DNA from 3 places in the Bacillus sp. GW823-FHT06A11 genome. Region 1 is predicted to be linked to each of the others. Evidence: riboswitches for the same ligand, from Rfam matches in the RefSeq annotation. Region 1 holds a riboswitch; each other region holds the start of a gene.
What was found. A riboswitch is a leader RNA that binds a small molecule or an ion and turns the genes downstream of it on or off. The one in region 1 is predicted to bind magnesium.

Region 2: another riboswitch for magnesium. It lies ahead of mgtA (magnesium-translocating P-type ATPase); the one in region 1 lies ahead of AC1Q8L_RS04330 (P-type ATPase actuator domain-containing protein).
Region 3: another riboswitch for magnesium. It lies ahead of AC1Q8L_RS00025 (FtsW/RodA/SpoVE family cell cycle protein); the one in region 1 lies ahead of AC1Q8L_RS04330 (P-type ATPase actuator domain-containing protein).

What each region holds. Positions count from the first base shown of each region.
Region 1 covers NZ_JBXAHS010000001.1:894,290-896,564, forward strand. Annotated here, with positions in the region: gene AC1Q8L_RS04325 (5'-3' exonuclease) at 1-130, opposite strand, end outside; gene AC1Q8L_RS04330 (P-type ATPase actuator domain-containing protein) at 263-988, opposite strand; M-box (ykoK) riboswitch at 1,324-1,489, opposite strand; gene AC1Q8L_RS04335 (DUF350 domain-containing protein) at 1,703-2,089, opposite strand; gene AC1Q8L_RS04340 (glutathionylspermidine synthase family protein) at 2,082-2,275, opposite strand, start outside.
Region 2 covers NZ_JBXAHS010000002.1:631,332-633,606, forward strand. Annotated here, with positions in the region: gene mgtA (magnesium-translocating P-type ATPase) at 1-805, opposite strand, end outside; M-box (ykoK) riboswitch at 1,141-1,308, opposite strand; gene AC1Q8L_RS11830 (hypothetical protein) at 1,477-2,016, shown strand; gene AC1Q8L_RS11835 (DUF3932 family protein) at 2,051-2,275, opposite strand, start outside.
Region 3 covers NZ_JBXAHS010000001.1:6,105-8,379, forward strand. Annotated here, with positions in the region: M-box (ykoK) riboswitch at 465-641, shown strand; gene AC1Q8L_RS00025 (FtsW/RodA/SpoVE family cell cycle protein) at 827-1,948, shown strand; partial or broken gene AC1Q8L_RS00030 (Rieske 2Fe-2S domain-containing protein) at 2,136-2,275, shown strand, end outside.

The sequences.
Region 1 (2,275 bases):
GTTTCATATAACCATGAATCCCATTCGTAGGGGTTCCATCTTGTCGTTTCATAAATTGTCCGTAGACACTTGTTGCGTAAAAAGCACGAAATAATAGTGCCATACCATCAACTAATAATACTTTTTTCATAATTCCTCTCCTATTAAAAAAATAATAACCTCACGTTATCACGTAAGGTTATATAAATAGATTACCATTCTACGTTTTTGCTCAACTTTGTCTATTATACATTGTTTTTGTATATTTAGCACCATTAACACATTAAGACGTTCTACTACAACAAGTATGCAATATGCCTGAATACGTATTTTTTCCAGTAGAAACAACGACAGCCTTTGCACTTCCACTAACGATATGTGAACCTTTAAAACATACATTTTCAAGCTCAAGTGGATTATAATCTTTCATCCGTTTTAATGGAATAAATCGTTTACGTTCAAGGTGATAGCAGCTTTCAAACTTCTCTATACTCGCTTCGTTTCCCGTTAACACAGACTCATTCACTAATAAATCATCTGCATAAATAATACGTACATCAGCTGGCACAGCATCTCCAGCCGAAAGAAAAATCATATCTCCAGGTACAAGTTCTTGCACTGGTATCTCCATCATTTTCAGTTCACTATTTAGCCCTGTACTACTAGAACATTCTACTCTAGATACAGTAATCGTTTCACGTTGTAATTCATCACACACACGTTGTTTTGAAAAACCTGGAATCATGCCACCAAGCTTCATCATTACTTCTGCAAGAATTGCTCTTTTTGAAGTTAGTTCATTTCGGCCATATACTTGAATACGTTTTTGCGCCTCTTTCATTGATAGTCCGTCTCTTGTTGTTTTAAAATATGCAAATACAGATTTTACATCTCTTGTTGCAATTTCAATTAATAAATCTTTATTTTTTTGGAGCATTGTTTGTTCTTTTATTGATTTTTTATTTAGTTTATATGACGTGTTACCCACAGTTTTGTTTGCATATAACATATTATCGTCTCCTCCTTTACAACATAGGAAGAAACGCTTTGTTTCTCAATTTATCCACTTTACTGTGAAAGTGTCTAGCGCTTTATAAACGCTACATTGTGATAAATATAGAGGGAGGAACAAATCGTTTCCTGCCTACATCATATATTTTTGATTTGAAGTATATGGGTAACGGAACCGAGTCAGAATTTGACATGCTCCTCACCTCCTCGTTTAATTTTATAGTTTATACTATGAAATTACTCATAGCTTGGTAACAAAAAAGACCCCTACCCTTAAGAGAGTAGTGGCCATTACATACACAAATAAACGATTTCTAATATAATTAGAAATCTACGGACCTCTCCCTCGCCGAGTTTTAGCACTGTATAGCATAGGTACATTACCAGCTACGTTAAGAAAAACCTTAATTCGATCATTCCTGTTGACCCATTGGCGTCTCTCGACATTTTTGGGCAGTAGCATTTCTCTATACAGGAGCCTCACCTAACAGAGACTTATTTTCATTACATTGAAAATGTTACTCTTATTTAAAATAGATGTCAACAGTAGCCTACAATTTTTTCAAAAGGTATGGCAAACTAACGTATATAAAGTGAAACTTTAATCAGTGGGGGTTTTGTTCATCCCCCACTGATTATTAGCCCTCACCAATCGGGCTGCCCGGCAAATAGCGGGATAAAATAAAAAACTTTACGTTTAAACGTAAAGTTTTTAATAAGTTATACAACCAGCGATTACAATCCCAATCGAAAGCGATAAAAACATAAGAAAAAGACCGACTGCTTGATTATCTTCTTCGAGACTTTTGTTTATATTAAAGCGTGGTGTAAGCCACTCAGCTAAATAAAAGACGATAATTTGAGCCAAAATCCCAACTGCTCCCCACGAAATCATATCAAGAAGTGAAATTGAATTAGCTGCTGTCGAATATAAAACAACAGCTAACCCAAGTAATCGTCCTCCAAGCACATAGCTTACCGCCTTATTTCCTTGAGCCATTAACTTAAATTCCTTTACTTTCGTTGTCACTTCCATCAAGAACAGACCTATACATAAAAGGCCGAGTGTTACTGCTAAATATAATAAAAAATTAATCATTTTTCCCCCTCCTTTTTATACCTACCGGTAAATAGTACGATTCATTTCCTGTAATCTTTTCTCCCGCACGAATACCGATACTACTCGCTTTTCCAGCAATTAAAAACGAACCAAACACATATGACAGTTTCTCGATCCCTTTTTCTGTTTCCAAGGATACGACTGGCAGTTCGGTATACTTTTGAA
Region 2 (2,275 bases), on a different contig from region 1:
AGCCGAAATACGTATCGGTACTTGTTGAGATGACAACAGCTTTTGCGCTACCACTTACAATATTTGTTCCCATGAAGCAAAGGTTTTCCATATCGAGTGGATTGTAATTTTTTTTCATGTTTTTCGGTAAGATATGCTTATTTTCTGTATGGTAGCAGTGTTCGTATTTTTCTATAGGAAGTGCTTCCCCTGTCAAAGAAGATTGATTAACAAATAAATCTTTAGCGGATACAACACGCACATCAGCTGGAACGATATCACCAGCTGAAAGGGAAATAATATCGCCAGGTACAAGCTCTTCAATTGGAATTTCTGTTGTGTAATTTCGATTTAAATTCGTTACATTTTTTGTTTCATGTACAAATCCATTTATTCTAAATACGCTCGCAGTTGTTCGAACCATAGCCTTTAACTTATCGGCAGCTTTTTGAGAACGAAATTCTTGGGAAAACCGAATCGTTGCACTAAGTAGTACCATTGCAGATACGACAATTGTTCCTTGTATGTCATCTGTGAAAAAGGAGAGTGCTCCAAGAGCTAATAAAACGAAAATAAATGGATTTTTAAATGCCAGCAGAAATTGAATGTACCACGGCGCCATTTTATTATGAGCTATTTCGTTCGGACCGTAAAAAGAAAGTCTACGAGCCACTTCTTGTTTAGATAATCCATCTTGTGTTGTTTCTAGAAGTTTTAACGCAGAGATTACATCTTGTGTTGCAACCTCCACTAATAATTCGTTATTTGTTTTCATGCTATCTTGCTCATAAGCATGCTTTGTTTCTTGTCTTTGTAAATTAAACATCGGTAGTTCCTCCTCTGTCATGAAGGAGGAAACAATCTGTTACCTAACTAACTATTTGAAATGGTGAGGAACAGTTTCTTTCCTACCTACATGATGAAATATGAATGTAAAACGTATGGGTATCTGGGCCGAATCATCAATTGCCAACTGTTCCTCACCTCCGTACAATTTAGTAGTTTCTGAATATGCTATGTTTGTTTCATAGTAAGGTGCATATAGACGTAAAAAGACCTTTACTCAAAACGAGTAAAGGTCTGAATTCGCAGTTAAAAGAGTCCACAACAAAGACTGCTAGTAGACATAAATAAAAACAGTTTTTGTGTATGACAAAATACATGCACCTCTCCCTCGTTGAGTTTTAGCACTGTATAGCATAGGTACTGAAACCAGCTACGTTAAAAAAGGCCTTCATTCCGACCTTTCCTGTTGACCCATTGGCGTCTCTCGACATTTTTGGGCAGCAGCGTTTCTCTATACAGGAGCCTCACCTAACAGAGACCATATTCAATTACATGTTGAATGTTAGCACTGTAAAATCGTAGTGTCAATATCTTTTTTATCTGTGTTTTTAAAATATTAAATGGATTTATAATAGATATATGGGATGAAATACATGATATTAATTATAAATAATGTGGAAAATAAATATTTTTATAAAAGGGGAATTTGTAATGGTACCACAAAATTTTATTATAAATATTGAGAATCAAAAGTGGTTGTTTAATGAGCAGGAAGATTTATGTTCTCACGGGGAAATTTATTTAAATGTGGATGGAACGATTATTACACAAACAGGTATGGATGAGGAATGGGGAATAAGTGAATCAGCTCTAGCTCTGTTACGAACTTTAGATAAAGAATATATTTGTGATATTGAAAATGAAGAGGGGCTTATTTTGCACGGATGTGGCACTATGCTCATGTTAGGATGCCCAATTTTAATTCATTGGACTATAAACCATATAGGTGAAAATGTGGTTTTAAAGGATTTTGTCAAAGTTATTTCTACTGATCAAAAGGCTATATACTATGAAGGGCTTCATATAGAAGTAAATGAAAATGAATATAGAAAACAAATTGTTTCTTTTGCGCTACAAGCAAAAGAATTATTCAATAAATCAAGTGAAAAGATAATTTTAGATGAGTTTGATCAAAGTATGTATACAGACTTGTGGACGGAATATAATCATTTGCTAAATAAGTATAAATAAAAAAGCACTGTAACCAGTGCTTTTTTATTATAGATTACGAGATTGTAGGGTTTTCAAAAATAACAATCTCTGAACTGTTTGTAGTTGAAACGCGTTGGGCGTAATATGTTAAAGCTGAAGAAATATATGCTGGTAACGTATCATTTGTATGTGATGTTGTATATTCATGGATTAATTCCTTTAAAGTTGTCCATTCTAATTGTGCTGGGTGATCAGACACGAAAGAACTTACCCAGCGATCAAATGAAGATGAAAAATC
Region 3 (2,275 bases), 890 kb from region 1:
GACTTTCAATTCCATTCATAAAAAAATCTTTTATAGAAAATGAAATTATATTTTATTATAAATTTAAAATTCCCCTTAAAAAACATAGAATTCAAATAGATTTAATTCGAAGAAACGTAATAAAACATATGAAACTTATTGTTTTTAATCAAATTCCAACTTTATAACAAAAGATGAATAATTAGTCATTCTGTATATCAAAAGAACATTCACAAAAAAATCTTCTTTTATGATTAAAATCTTCTTTACTGTTTATCAAATTTATATGGTTAAACTACTTAATCAAACGATACACTACAAGTCAAAAATATGTACTTATACAGAATGATTACAGACATTTTTTCATATCATTTCTCAAAGAACTATAAAGCAATAAAACAAATAAAATTAGCAATATGGTTGCTTGACAAGCAAAAAAAATATATTTATGCTTGCTACACGAAACAAACACATAAAATTTATATTGCTTAACCTGTTAGGTGAGGCTCCTATGCAAACACAGGCTATTGCCCAAAAATGTCGAAAGACGCCAATGGGTAGAACAGGAATTGTCGGATTAAGGCTCTTCTTAAGATAGCTAAGTAATGAATTTTCATTACTTTACGTTGTATAGTGCCAAAGCTCTACTAGAGGGAAAAAAGCCTTATTTACTCATGCCATTTTGAATCCCTCTAGTTACATACTAGGGGGATTTTTGCGTAAAAAACAGGGAATAAGCGATAGAATCTTCCTAAACAAAAGTCATATTTAGTAATTGACGAGAACAAGATTCTATTCATTAGCAAATGTAATATTATGTTTTGTTTTAAATCAGGAGGATATTAAAATGAAAAAAATATTAAAACTCGATTATCTATTGCTCCTTCCTCTATTCATAACATGTACTTTAGGTATTATCATGATGTATAGTGCAAGCTCCATTGTCGCTGTCCAACATTACGGTTATAACAGTAGACATTTTGTTGATTCTCAATTAACAAAGCTACTTTTAGGAACAATAGGATTAATAATTTGTGCTTTACTCCCATATGAAATATGGAAAAAACGAATAGTCTCAATCTGTATTATGGTTGGGGGGATTTTTTTATTAATTATGGTTTTATGGAAAGGAAAAGTGGTAAATAATGCTCAATCATGGATCTTTGGAATACAGCCAGCTGAATTTCTTAAATTAGGAACAATCCTTGTAACAGCCCGTTTTTTTGCATTGCGACAAGAACAAGCTAAAAATAACTGGAGTGGTATCGGAAAACTTTTATTTTTTTTAGCTACAATTTTTTTTCTTATCTTTAAACAACCAAATTTAGGATCTGCACTTTTAATATTAGGTATAGGTTTTAGCATATTTCTTTGTTCAGGAATAAATATAAATCTACTAATCAAAAGAACTACCATCGGTTCTATTTTATGGTTACCTATTTTATATTATTTGATTCAATATAGTTTATCAGAAGTTCAAAAGACACGTATTACTACGATTTTCAATCCCTTTCTTGATGCGCAAGGAAATGGATACCAGCTTGTAAACTCTTTTATTGCCATGGGCTCTGGAGGAATCACTGGTCGTGGATTTGGAAATAGCATACAAAAAACAGGTTATCTTCCAGAACCACACACTGATTTTATAATGGCAATAGTTTCTGAAGAACTAGGATTTATTGGTGTATTTATTCTATTGGTTGGAGTTTTGACTATAGTACTTCGCTCCTTAAAAATTGCACAATTATGTGTAGATCCATTCGGCAGTTTTATAGCAATTGGTATAGGATGTATGATTGGTATGCAATCAGTTGTAAATTTAGGTGGTATTACGGGACTATTTCCTCTTACAGGTACTCCATTTCCATTTGTAAGTTTTGGTGGAAGTTCTTTAATGGTGAATTTAATAGCAATAGGAATATTGCTTAATATCTCAATTTTCGATAAAATAAAACTTTCTCCTTTTTAAAATCTATTGTACTTTAGTCATTTTTGTTACATTTAGAGAGATTATGCAGGCTTTCATAATGATTTGATTAAACTGTAGATTTATTAATTTTAAACGAACATTTAAAATATTTTATAGCATAGAATAGACAGTATACAGTAGACACCACTAATATCTACTAGGTGAATAAAAAAGAAGGAGAAAATAAATGACTCTAAATATAAATAGAGTATTCCCACGTAATTGGTATGCTGTGAGTTATGTAAAAGATATAAAAAAGATCCCAGTAAAAAAAGAGTTGCTGGCAAAGATTTTGTATTATATCGGGATGAAAAAGGCGAAGTTCAG